4 regions of the Rhizobium laguerreae genome follow, and region 2 is predicted to be linked to each of the others. Evidence: predicted binding sites of a transcription regulator. Region 2 holds the regulator's gene; each other region holds the start of a gene.
The links. The regulator LexA, encoded in region 2, represses DNA repair genes until DNA is damaged. The targets are predictions, from matches to a motif close to TGTTCNNNNTGTGTTCNG.
Positions count from the first base shown of each region.

Region 1: the regulator LexA is predicted to act here: its motif matches at 2,088-2,105, upstream of HFO71_RS06885 (DNA recombination protein RmuC).
Region 3: the regulator LexA is predicted to act here: its motif matches at 1,613-1,630, upstream of HFO71_RS14915 (helicase-related protein).
Region 4: the regulator LexA is predicted to act here: its motif matches at 1,868-1,885, upstream of HFO71_RS26510 (DUF3072 domain-containing protein).

Region 1 covers NZ_JAAXQT010000002.1:2,989-6,269, forward strand. The annotation lists gene HFO71_RS06880 (ribokinase) at 1-724, opposite strand, end outside; gene HFO71_RS06885 (DNA recombination protein RmuC) at 829-2,055, opposite strand; partial or broken gene HFO71_RS06890 (globin-coupled sensor protein) at 2,166-2,333, shown strand; gene def (peptide deformylase) at 2,431-2,946, shown strand; gene HFO71_RS06900 (FitA-like ribbon-helix-helix domain-containing protein) at 3,011-3,281, shown strand, end outside.
Region 2 covers NZ_JAAXQT010000005.1:208,986-212,266, reverse strand. The annotation lists gene HFO71_RS17460 (ComEC/Rec2 family competence protein) at 1-1,682, shown strand, start outside; gene lexA (transcriptional repressor LexA) at 1,663-2,382, opposite strand; gene HFO71_RS17450 (VOC family protein) at 2,581-3,281, shown strand, end outside.
Region 3 covers NZ_JAAXQT010000004.1:186,894-190,174, reverse strand. The annotation lists gene HFO71_RS14915 (helicase-related protein) at 1-1,450, opposite strand, end outside; gene HFO71_RS14910 (DUF3309 family protein) at 2,258-2,413, shown strand; gene HFO71_RS14905 (YMGG-like glycine zipper-containing protein) at 2,441-2,701, shown strand; gene phbB (beta-ketoacyl-ACP reductase) at 3,114-3,281, opposite strand, start outside.
Region 4 covers NZ_JAAXQT010000009.1:339,521-342,801, reverse strand. The annotation lists gene HFO71_RS26520 (RHE_PE00001 family protein) at 1-501, opposite strand, end outside; gene HFO71_RS26515 (nucleotidyltransferase and HEPN domain-containing protein) at 871-1,779, shown strand; gene HFO71_RS26510 (DUF3072 domain-containing protein) at 1,902-2,117, shown strand; gene HFO71_RS26505 (extracellular catalytic domain type 1 short-chain-length polyhydroxyalkanoate depolymerase) at 2,320-3,281, opposite strand, start outside.

The DNA of each region.
Region 1 (3,281 bases), on a different contig from region 2:
CAGGTTCGATCTTGAGACCCTGCGCTCGTGAAATCGCCCCGTCGCGGATGGCGATGACCCCATCGGCGCCAAGCGTCACGATCAGCGTCTGGCCGGTCTCCGCATGCAGGCGCGCAAGGGCTGCCTCGCGCGCTTGCGCGTCCATGCCTTCCTGTCCGGCAAGCCGCTCGAACTCGGTCTCGTTGGCGATGACGATATCGGCGAGCCGGCCGAGACGCGGGGCATCGGGGATCAGCGGCGCGAGGTTGAGAATGCTGGTGACGCCCTTGGCGCGGGCGGCCGACAGCGCGCGTTCGACGGCAGCAGCCGGCACTTCGAGCTGCAGCATCAGGATATCGCCTTCGTTCATGCGGCCGATTGCCGTCTCGGCGTCGGCAGGCGTGACCTGGCCATTGGCGCCGGGAATGACGGCAATCATGTTTTCGCCGTCGCCGCCGACAAGGATCAGCGCCGTGCCGGTGGGACCGTCGACATGGTTGACGAGAGAAAGATCGGTGCCTGCATCATCGAGCAGGGCCAGCGCCTCCGCAGCAAAGGCATCCTTGCCGACGGCGCCGTCCATATGCACGTAGCGTCCGGCGCGGCGCGCTGCCAGCGCCTGGTTGGCGCCTTTGCCGCCGGCGGCTGTGGCAAAGCCGTTGCCGGCCACCGTCTCACCGGGCTTCGGCAGGCGCTCGGTCGTGGCGATGAGATCCATGTTGATGGACCCGAAAACTGTGATCATGAATGTGTCCCGTCTTCTAGAGCATGATGCCGAAAAGTCTGAGCGGTTTTCGGAGGACATCATGCTCCTACTGTTTCATGCGGGCGCGACACTGCCCGAAGCGGTCAGTCCTCGTCAACCACCCGGAGTTTCAGAAGGCCGGTGCGGCTCTCCACCGATTTGGCCGCGGCTTCGCTGTCGCGGGCGGGCTTGGCCTCGCCGCCACTCGCTTCGAATTCCAGCGCTTCGATCCTGGCGCCGCGTTTGGTCAGCTTGTCGGCCGAGGTAACCACCATGTCGATGTCCTTCTGCGCCATGGCGAAATGGCCCTGCAGCTTGCGCACCCGCTCATCGAGGCGGCTGAGATCGTCCATCAGGATCGCCACCTCGCCCTGGATCAGATGCGCCTGCGCCCGCATGCGCTGATCCTTGAGCACGGCCTGGATGACCTGGATCGACAGCATCAGCAGCGACGGCGAGACGATGACGATACGCGCGCGGTGCGCCTTCTGCACCACCGGCTCGAAATTCTCGTGGATCTCGGCGAAGATCGATTCGGACGGCACGAAGAGAAAGGCCGTATCCTGGGTTTCGCCCTGGATCAGATATTTCTCGGAAATGTCCCTTATATGGACCTCCATGTCGCGGCGGAACTGCTGGCCGGCGATCTTGCCGGCCTCGGGGCTGCCGGCATCGCGGATCGCGTTCCAGGCTTCGAGCGGAAATTTTGCGTCGATCACCAGCGGCGGCGCACCGTTCGGCATGCGGATCGTGCAGTCAGGCCGCGAACCGTTGGACAGCGTCTGCTGGAAGGCGTAGGCGCCCATCGGCAGACCGTCGGCGACGATCGTTTCCATCCTGGACTGGCCGAAGGCGCCGCGCGTCTGCTTGTTGGACAGAATGGCCTGCAGCCCGACGACATCCTTGGCGAGCGTCTGGATATTGTTCTGCGCGGCATCGATGACCGCCAGCCGCTCCTGCAGCCGCTGCAGGTTCTCATGCGTCGATTTGGTCTGCTCGGTGATCGTCGAGCTGACACGCTGCGACATGCCGTCGAGACGTTGGCTGATCGTCTGGTTGAGTTCGCTCTGCCGCGCGCCGAAGACTTCGGTCATCGCCGCGATCCGGCCCTGCATCTCTGCCTGGATCTTCAAAAGCTCGGCCATCCGCGTCTCGTTTTCCTGAGCACGAAAGTTCGCTTCCTCCGCCTGCTCGCGGCGAAGGCTGGCGCCGCGCAGCAGAAGCACGATTACCAGCAGGGCGAGGGCGGCGAGAACGCCGCCGACAAGCGCCAGCATGGCCGGGCTGATCGAGGCAAGGGCAAGGGCGAGCGATTCGGAATGGATGGTCATGCCGCGAGCATAACAGAAGAAATGGCGATATATAGATCAAAACGTGAACGGAATGGGGGGGGGGGCCTCAATATCCTCGCAAGCGACCGCTCTTCCTCCCTTGGGGAGAAGTCCGCAACATGGGTGCGATCACCCAGCAGAATTCGGACATGGTCGAGCAATCCTCGGCGGAAACCCGCCGGCTCAAGGACGAGGTGGAGACGCTGATCGAGCTGCTGCGGCGTTTCCGCGCCCGACCGGAGGGCCGCTCCGCCGGTGCTGCTCGACGGGCTGCCTGAGGCCAATATGGCAAAATTCCAGACGGGGATGCAAAAAAGCGTATTCCCCGCCTACCGGATAATTCCATAGTCGGAAAAGATGGGTTATGGGAACGCCATGACCATCAAGCCACTCATCATTCTTCCCGATCCCGTTCTCCGCCAGCTGTCCAAGCCGATCGAGCGGGTGGATTCCGACCTGCAGCGTCTTGCCGACGATATGCTGGAAACCATGTACGACGCGCCGGGCATTGGCCTTGCCGCGATCCAGATCGGCGTGCCGCGCCGCATGCTCGTCATCGATATCTCGCGCGAGGGCGAAGAAAAGCAGCCGCAGGTCTTCATCAATCCGGAGATCCTCACATCCTCCGACGAGCGCTCCGTCTATGAGGAAGGCTGCCTTTCGATTCCGGATTATTATGCCGAGGTCGAGCGCCCGGCCACCGTCTCGGTCAAGTATCTCGACCGGAACGGCAAGGAACAGACGGTGGAAGCCGACGGCCTGCTCGCCACCTGCCTGCAGCACGAGATCGACCACCTGAACGGCGTGCTCTTCATCGATTACATCTCGCGGCTGAAGCGGGAGATGGTGATCAAGAAGTTCACCAAGGCGGCGAAGTCCAAGGCGCTCTGACGCTGCGTTGAAAATTCATCGGCGAGAAACTATGATATCACTGATATCATAGTGGAGGTGCCGAATGGGTGATTTTCTGATCAGAAACATTTCCGAAGCATTGAAGCGAGACATTGCGCAATCGGCGCAGCGGAGCGGAAACAGCCTTTCGGACGAGGCCAAGGAGCTTTTGCGGGAAGCGCTGAAAAGAAAAACCGAAACAAAGCCCGAGACTTTGTCGGCGTATGACGCAATACGCGCCGCTTTCGTCAGCGAAAACGCAGTCGACGATGAATTTGCTGCAATCATGGACGAAATCGAGGCCGCGCGGAAAAAGGATTTCGGTCGGCCGTTCG
Region 2 (3,281 bases):
TGCAGGCAGGTCCGCAGGCTGCGAGATCGACGCCGGAAGCTTTGCTCGAAGGGCTCTACCGGCTGCGCAGCGGCATCGGCGACCGCATACGGTCGATCCTGCCCGGCGACACCGGTGCTTTTGCCGCTGCTCTGGTGACGGATGAGCGGCGCGCCATTTCGGATGCGACGACGGAGGCGCTGCGCCAGTCCGGTCTGGCTCATATCATCGCCATCTCCGGTCTCAACATGGCGCTGTCGGCCGGCATCTTCTTCGTCGGCTTCCGGATGCTGCTCAGCCTCTTTCCCGGCATCGCTGAGGCCTACCCGACGAAGAAGATCGCTGCCGCCGGCGCGCTCATCGCCGTCACCGCCTATTTCCTGATCTCCGGCTTTGCGGTCTCTGCAGAGCGCGCCTTCATCATGATGGCCATCATGTTGATTGCGGTCTTCTTCGACCGGCCGTCGATCAGCCTGCGCAACGTCGCGCTCTCCGCTCTCGTCATCATCGCCATTTCGCCGTCCGAGGTCTTGGGACCGAGCTTCCAAATGTCCTTTGCCGCGACATTGGCGCTGGTCTCGGGCTATCAGCTGTGGAAGGACCGGCGCGTCCGCGAAAACGCCTTTCTGAAGCTGCCGATCATCCGGCCGTTCGTTACGGTTGCCGGTTTCTTCGGCGGCGTCTTCCTGACCTCGCTGATCGGCGGTTTTTCAACCGCGCTGTTTTCGATCGAGCATTTTCATCGCCTGACCGCCTACGGCCTGCCGGCTAACCTCGCGACGATGCCGATCATCTCCTTCATCATCATGCCGGCAGGTCTGCTGGCGATGCTGCTCATGCCTTTCGGTCTGGATGTTTGGGCTTGGAAGATCGTCGGATTCGGCCTCGATTTGGTGATCGCGGTCGCAAAGACGGTGTCCGGCTGGGGTGGCAATATCGACGTCGGCCGCTTGCCCGCCTGGTATTTCGCCGTCGCCGTGGCAGGCTTTCTGCTGCTGACGCTGTTCCGCACCCGGTTGCGCCATGTCGGCACATCGATCATCACGGTCGCAACACTCATCCTGTTGCTTCTACCGGGTCCCCGGCCGCCCGATCTGGTGATTTCGGAGGATGGCAGTCTCGTCGCAGTCGTTGAGGCGGCGGCAATGGCTTCCAACCGTGAAAGACCGCCGGATTTCATCTTCGACCAGTGGCAGAGAGCGCTGGTCCGGCCGAGGCATGATCCGCCGAAGATGCTGGATGGTCCTGCTATCCCGCCTGAGGGACAAGACCGCCGCGTCAGGCTTTCCCGCGATCAGCAGAACGAAGCAAGGACCGCGATGCGGGCGGCCGCAGCGGCCGGTGACGCAGACCGCTTTTCCTGCGTCAAGAAGGCCTGGTGCACATCAAGGCTTGGCAATGGTCAGGTGGTAACCGTCATCGACAACGCCGGCTATCTCGGCCCGGCATGCGACGCGGCCGATATCGTCGTGACGTCGGTGCGCCTTCGCTTCAACAATTGCCGCTCAGGTGCGACGCTCTTCACCGGTGAGACGCTGCGCAGGACCGGTTCCATCGAGTTGCGCTTCACGGACACCGGCCTCGAGGTCGCAACCGCATTCGATGCATTGTCGCGGCCATGGATGCGCCATCGCGCCTATGACTGGCGCAGCAACAGTTTTACCGAATCCGGCTTGGCCAATGTCAGTGATAGCGGCGAATGAGACCGACGAGTTTACCCTGAACCTTGACACGGTCCGGCCCGAAAATCCGGGTCTCGTAAGCCGGGTTGGCCGCTTCTAGCGCGATCGAGGCGCCCTTGCGGCGGAAGCGCTTGAGTGTCGCTTCTTCGTCGTCGACCAGAGCAACGACGATGTCGCCAGGACTTGCGGTGCTGCCGTTGCGGATGATCACGGTGTCGCCGTCGAAGATGCCGGCATCGATCATCGAATCGCCCTTGACCTCCAGCGCATAATGTTCCCCGGAACCGAGCATGTCGGCCGGAACGACGATGTCGTGGGTATTGTTCTGGATCGCCGAGATCGGCACACCGGCAGCGATTCGGCCCATGACCGGCACGGAGACCGAGTTGCCGTTGTCGGCGACGGGTTTTGCGGGAGCAGGAGTGGCGACCGGCTGAGGTTTGCCGAGGCTGCCCTCGATGACGCTCGGCGAAAAGCCGCGCCGGGGCTGAATGCTGGGGCTGTAGGCCTCCGGAAGCTTGATGACCTCGAGCGCACGGGCGCGGTTCGGTAGGCGGCGAATGAAGCCACGCTCCTCGAGCGCTGTAATCAAGCGATGAATCCCGGACTTGGAGGCGAGGTCCAGGGCATCTTTCATTTCGTCGAAAGACGGCGGAACGCCGGATTCTTTCATGCGCTCGTGAATGAAAAGGAGAAGCTCCTGTTGTTTGCGCGTGAGCATCGACGTTGTGACCTCGTGATTGAAACAAATCCAGAACAGACACTATATGTTCCATATGTGTTCCGCAAGTAGCTAAATTTCTGTAAAGCTTGGTGCCAACTCGTTGAGATTTTTATTTTCATTCGCCGGATTGGCACAGATCTCTTGCAATGAGGGGCGCGCCGTCGCAGATCTCTTGCCGTTTCCAGGAGGGATATCATGAACGAGCATTCCGCCAAACCGCACCCGCTGGATCATGTCGTGCTGCCGGTCGTCAATATCGATCTGGCGCGCGAGAGGCTCGGCAAGCTCGGCTTCACCGTTGCCGCCGATGCGCGCCATCCCTTCGGAACGGAGAATGCCTGCGTCTTTTTTGCCGACAAGACCTATCTGGAGCCGCTCGGGATTGCGAACGTCGAGGAGAGCGAGGCATCGGCGCGGCAGGGTAATGTCTTCACTGCCCGCAACCAGGCCTTCCGTTTCCGCTGTGGCGAGGAGGGGCTCTCGGGGCTGGCTTTCGGCAGCAAGAATGCCGGCATCGACCATCAGGATTTCGTCGGCAACGGATCGAGCGCTGGCGAGATGCTGCAATTCACCCGGCCGATGACGATGCCGGACGGTTCCGAGACGATTGCCGGCTTTAAGCTGGCTTTCGCCGGCGACCTGCGCGCGCCTGATCTCCTGTTTTTCACCGTCGAGCGCGTCAATCCGCTACCGGCCGACCGCGCGGCGCTGGAGACGCATGCCAATGGCGTCACCGGCATAGTTGAGATCGCGCTTTGCACGCCAGAGCCGGCCGCCTTCGCTGCCTTCGTCGGCCTTGCCGTGGCGCAATCGGCAGTCGAGAAAACCGGTTTCGGCGTCGATATTGCGGCATCGAATGCGAAAATCAGCCTGATGACGCCGGAAGGGCTGGAGGC
Region 3 (3,281 bases), on a different contig from region 2:
TCATGAGCACAGATGTCCTGCGATCAACAAAGCGTTTCGTCAACCTTTCATGTAACGCGTCGGACAATCGATCTTCGATTTCCCGCGTCTTTTCCTGCCAGTGTGTCGGATCGGCAAGCCAACCGGGCCGATTCGAAACGTAGGTCCAGGTTCTTATCTGCGCGATTCGCGCCGAAAGCGTGTCAATTTCGCCATCTGTTCGATCGGAGCGATGAACCTGCTCCGCAAGAAACTGCTCGTTCACCGTGCCATAGCGGACGAGATCGGAAAAGAGGGTCGAGATAAGATCGGCATGTTGTGCTGGGGTGATACGCCGATAGTCGGGAAGCGCGCAAGCCTCCCAGAGTTTTTCGACGCGCGCCGGCCTGTCGGCGAGATCGATGACCTCGGGATAACGCGATAGCTGTTCCAGCGCCTGCTGGTCGACCGCAGGCAGCGCCCGCGTCAGCCCCGGCACGCGCGGACCCGCCTCGAGGCTGGCGCGCAGCGACGCGATAGAGGAGAAGTCCATCTCCGTCGTCCGCCACTGCAAAACCTTGACGTTGTCGAATTCATGCCCCTCGATGCGCTGCACCAGCTCGTCGTCGAAGGGCGCGACTTGCCCGGTGACGCCGAAGGTCCCGTCCCGCACGTGCCGCCCGGCGCGCCCGGCGACCTGGCCGAGTTCACCCGGATTGAGATTGCGGAACTGGTAACCGTCGAATTTCCGGTCCTGGGCAAAGGCGACGTGATCGACATCGAGGTTGAGGCCCATGCCGATCGCATCGGTCGCCACCAGATATTCGACGTCGCCCGCCTGATAGAGCGCAACCTGCGCATTACGGGTGCGCGGGCTGAGCGCACCGAGCACCACCGCCGCGCCACCGCGCTGCCGGCGGATGAGCTCGGCGATGGCATAGACCTCGTCGGCGGAGAAGGCGACGATGGCCGAGCGCTGCGGCAGCCGGGTGATCTTCTTCTGCCCGGCATAGAAAAGATGCGAAAGCCGCGGCCGCTCGACGATAGTGATGCCGGGCAGGAGCTGCTGCAGGATCGGCCGCATCGTCGCCGCGCCGAGCAGCAGCGTTTCCTCGCGGCCGCGCAGATGCAGGATGCGGTCGGTGAAGATATGGCCGCGCTCGAGATCGCCGGCGAGCTGCACCTCGTCGATCGCGACGAAGGCGGCCTTGGTCTCGCGCGGCATCGCCTCGACCGTGCAGACGGAAAAACGGGCATTGGGCGGCGAAATCTTTTCCTCGCCGGTCACCAGCGCCACATTCTGCGCGCCAACCTTCTCGACCACCCGCGTATAGACCTCGCGCGCCAGCAGCCGGAGCGGCAGGCCGATCACGCCCGTCCCGTGCGCGACCATGCGCTCGATGGCATAATGGGTCTTGCCGGTATTGGTCGGCCCGAGCACCGCGGTCACACCGCGCCCACTCAGAATCATCGGCTGCGAAGTCAGAGTCATGGGTCCATGCAAATGAGGCGGGGTGGCCCCAGGAAAATCTTGGCTCCCGATGGAAGCTGGACAACACATGGACAGCTGCCGCCGCAAACGCAAGGGCAGATTTCAAAATGCCTCGGGGATTACGACCTTTGCGAGTCGTCCGAAACGCGCGTATTTCCGATTCGGAACAGCGTGAGAACGAATCAGCGACGAATCGACGACTCCCGCTGATTCAGCTTTTGTTCACGGCTAAGTATTGATTTTGAATCACTTTTTCCCACTACATGCTGAATCGCAAGACTCTCTCCTGTCCCTATCTTCGTCGTCGTGAGTGACGATCTTCGCCCGATCTCGAACAGGCGAAAATCCGGCCAAAATTAACCTCTCGACCAAAGCCGGAACGAATCGGAGACGAATCGCTGACGCCGCCATTTTCGCCTTTCGTTCACGGCCACATCTGGTAGCGCTATCAGGTCCAGGCCCTAGATGCACATTGGCGGCAGATCGCCTCGCTCCGCCTCGTCGTATCAGTATTAATCTTTCAAGCGCCGGATTCAGATAGCGTTAAGTCAGGGCGGCCAATCTCGGCTCGCCGATCAAAAACGGAACGAATCGCTGACGAATCGGCGACATCGCGATTTTCCCGCTTTGTTCACCGCAACATATTGTATTTAAATGTCTTTTTAACCATAGCGGCATTTTTACGAGAAGACGGAAATTAAACCGTGAATCGGGCTTCGTCACATTTCAGAGCTCAACCGGGAACAAAAATCGCCAATGCGTGTTTCTCGTCCATCCAAATTGCGGATGAAATGAAGGAAACACACCATGCTTGGCACGATACTTCTTATTATCCTCATTCTGCTCTTGATCGGAGCCTTGCCGAATTGGGGTTACAGCCGTGGCTGGGGCTATGGACCTTCCGGCGGTTTGGGGCTAGTTCTCGTGATTATCATTATCCTTGTACTAATGGGCCGCATCTAAAGCCCAACTAACCTGGGGAGTTACGACATGATGAAGAAGATTGTTCTTATTGGTGCCCTCGTCGGCGCCTTGGCATCCTGCACAGCGACCGAGCAAGGTACGGCGATTGGCGCCGGTACCGGTGCGGTCATCGGCGGTGCCGTCACCAACAGCTGGGGTGGTGCCGCCGTCGGCGCCGTTGCCGGCGGTTTGACCGGTGCTCTGATCGGCCAGTCGGTTGAACGCCGCGGCTACTGCGTCTATCGCGACCGCTACGGCCGCCGCTACGAGGCCCGTTGCCGCTACTGATCGGCAAGCATATCGGACTCCCGACGGGCGCCTTGGCGCCCGTTTTTCTTTTGGCCTGCTGCATCCGTCAACGTGACGTTGACAATCGGTTGCGAAAGTCAAATCTACCGCCGCCCAACTGCCAGACACATATTTCCTTCACGAGCGCAACGGACAGGCAAAGCCGCCCGGCGCAGCTGAAAGGAACGCCTCCATGACCCAGATTTTGCTTAATTCTCTCGTCGCTGTTCTGATTACATCGGCTTTCCTGACGACCGCGATATCAGCCCTTAGCGGGGAAAATCGCTCGCTGCGCAAAGTGCCGGCGAGAGCTCGGCCACAGCGACGTCCATAAACAGCAATTGGCGCGTCCGGCCGGACGCGCCAATTGCTTTGACTCTGATCTCTACTGTCGACTCGAAGACAGAAATGCCTAGGCGAAGAACTGTCCGCCATTGGCCGTCAGCGTCGAACCGGTGATGAAGCCGGCATCGTCGGAGACGAGGAAGGTGACGCAACGCGCGATCTCTTCCGGTTCGCCGAGACGACCGACGGGGATCTGCGGAATGATGCGTTCGTTCAGCACCTTCTCCGGCACGGC
Region 4 (3,281 bases), on a different contig from region 2:
GAGCAGCGCATCGATGGCGGCATAATCGACACCGGGAAGATTCTCGGCGCCGTTGGCATCATCCCCCTCCCCTTCCAGATTAGCCACGACAGCTTGCCGGATGCCGCTGGTCATATCCGCCTCATCCGCGTCCCCGGGCGTGATCGCGGAGGTTTTCCGAAGAGCGCGAATACCGTCGGCGGAGAGTGCCCAAGTGGGCATCTGGCCGGTAATGCGCCGGCGGGTGCGAAGGACGTCGCGGGCGATGGTGAGTTCATGGGTGGGGGTGCGGGTGTCGCGAAAAGCGTCGTGAAGGACGAGGTCCTCGAGGTGGACAAGTTCGCCGTCGATCCACAGCGAGGCGCAGGCGTCGGCGAATTGGGAGCGTTCGATCCACCCCTGGCCGACCGGTGAACGGGCGATGCGCTCGTCCAAACGCGTCAGAGCGATGCCGGCGTCGAAAGCCGGCCGCATCAGGGCAGTCATGCTGATTTTCGCGATGTCGTAAGCCATTGAAATCATGGTAAATGATTTCTTACACGAACGCTACCGTAATGTTATTGTTCCTCACAAGGTATGATTGAGAGTTGGCGTTCTAAACATCGATAAGTACTGGTTATCGATGGTGAGACGATCACGCTCTGAGCAGATCCCGTTTAGAGGCGCCAGACCATTTCTCTTTTCAGCGTTACCTCCAGCAAATGCGTCGGGTGGCGGGTCTTTCCTTCCCGTTCCTACTGAGTGTGAGGCCTGCCTAGGAACCGGCATTCACGGTCATCTTTGATCAACACGATTCTCGAAAGAAGGTGATCTCAGATGTGACCACGTCCTACAGTTTCCCTCTCAAAACTGCGAGTAGACGGTACGAGATCTTTCGCCTATCGATTGCTTATGAAATCGTCGCTTGAACATATGCCGCTCCGCAAGCAGCGAGAACTCGGACGGGTTCTCGAAATCCTCCACGAGGAATTCGAGGACGCGCTGAAGGAAGGCACGGCCGATTTCAAGAAGCGTGGCAGGATACTGAAGATCGTCCTGTTCGGCTCCTACGCCAAGGGTGGCTGGGTCGATGAACCGTTCACCATGAAGGGGTATCGCTCCGATTTCGATCTGCTGATCATCGTCAACAATCGCAAGCTCTGCGAGTTCGCCGAATACTGGCACAAGGCAGCCGACCGGCTGATCCACGAAGCCGCGATCGAAACACCAGTGAGCTTCATCGTCCATTCCAGACGCGAGGTGAATACCTACCTCAAGGAGGGGCAGTATTTCTTCTCTGACATTCGCAAGGAAGGCATCGTTCTCTACGAACTGGACGATGAGCCGTTGGCTGAGCCCGAGCCCCTTTCGACTGAGGACCGGCTTCGCGTGGCGAAGGAGCATTTTGAAGAGCGGATCGAGGCTTCGACGGAATTTCTCGATCTGGCCGAACATGCACGTACTAGGGGCTACGGGAAACGAGCGGGGTTTCTTTTTCATCAGTCGCTCGAGCAAGCCTATTCCTGCATTCTCCTTACTCTCACCAATTACGGTCCACCATCGCACAACATCAAGTTTCTGCGCTCGCTCGCCGAGGAGCAGGACCGCCGGCTGGCCGAGGCCTTTCCACGTGATCAGCACCGGGAACGCGCGTGGTTCAACACATTGAACGAGGCATATGTGAAGGCGCGCTATTCAAAACATTACGAGATCAGCGAGGAGGCTCTCGCCTGGTTTGGCGAGAGGACAACCGTGCTGCTTGAATTGGTCCGGATGGTTTGCTCCGAGCATCTCGAAAGGCTGAAACACGACAGCCACTAGCTGGTGGCGTGTGGCCTTTACGCCCGACTGAAGGGGTACGATCGAGCCCAATGCGACATCGACATGCGGCTGGAACCGGGGCATCACCTGGAACGTTTAGAGAACGCATTCAGGAGGCAGCTATGAGTGACAATCCGAAAACCAAGACATCGTCCAACACACAAAAGGACCCCGACGATTGGGTGAGCGGCGACGAGCCGATGACCGGCGCGCAGCGGTCCTATCTAAAAACCTTGTCCGAACAGGCGCACCAGCCCGATGCCTATGCCGAGGATCTGACCAAGGCGGAAGCGTCCAAGAGGATCGACGAATTAAAGCAGGCGCTCAATTTGGAATGAGCGGCCGCCTGGCGATAACCAATTGGGTGAAGCCGAAAGCCGAGGAGAACGTTTGCGCGCCGCAACACCAGCGGTGTAAGCTGTTCGAATGCAAGCTGAGGGTGCTCGCCTAGTGTTTCGTTGCCCGCACCGAGATGCTGCATCCGTAGAACCCATCGCCGACCGGAATTTGCCAGCTACGGCCGAACTTGCTGCGAACTGGTTATGTTCGAAGCCTGGACAAACCCCACAATCGCATCATCTCTGCTGGAGCTGAGATTTCTATCGGGATCACGTAGGGGTCTGCAGATCTTAGCGCCGTGAGGCTCTTGCGCTTCTTGATCGGAAGTCCGTGGCCCATGTTGCTGACTGAATAGAGGGCCACTTTCAGCTCGCCGCTCACCTTCCATGACTGCAACCTGCCCCATGGTTTTTCCTCCAAACGGCCGCTGTTTTCTGCAATGCCTTGGATTTCGAGCCACTGAGCAACACACGCGAGCGCATTGACGGGCTTGACCACCCGGTCGTCCATGCCCTGCCAGATGGTTATCGCAGGCCATACCTTGGCTTCCGGGGAAATCTCAGCAATGGGTCTTCCCCATCCGCCCGGTGGCGACGGCGCACCTGACTTCATCGCGCGCAGGGCCGACATCGCGTCGCGGGCAGATCCGAATGGCATGCCGGCGATGATCGCGGCGCCGGCAAACAATGACGGGTAGTTCGCGACGAGTGCGCCCGTCAGCGCCCCGCCGGCGGACAGCCCCGCGACGAAAACCCTCGAACGGTCGATGCGATGTCGCTCACATATGTGCTCGACCATCTGCTTGATCGAACGCACCTCGCCGCGGTCTCGAGCGACCGCGCTTGGTCGAAACCAGTTGAAGCAATTTTGCGAATTGTTTGCTCTTTTCTGCTGCGGATAAAGAAGAACGAAACCGCGCTCTTTCGCAAGCTTGGAGAAGCCGGCCGCAGCATCCAGGCTTTCGGGAGTCTGATGGCAGCCATGAAGCAAGACGACAAGCGCGGGGTTTTTCGGCAGCCGCGTGGTCGGGACGAAGGATTTCATCAGCAGGCGGCCCGGATTACTTCCGAACGCGGTTGTCTCGACCAAAATCGGTTTCGCGGGACGGGATGTTGAACGTTTCGTTCTACTTCGGGTCGTTTCGAGAGCTTTCTCGATCCGCT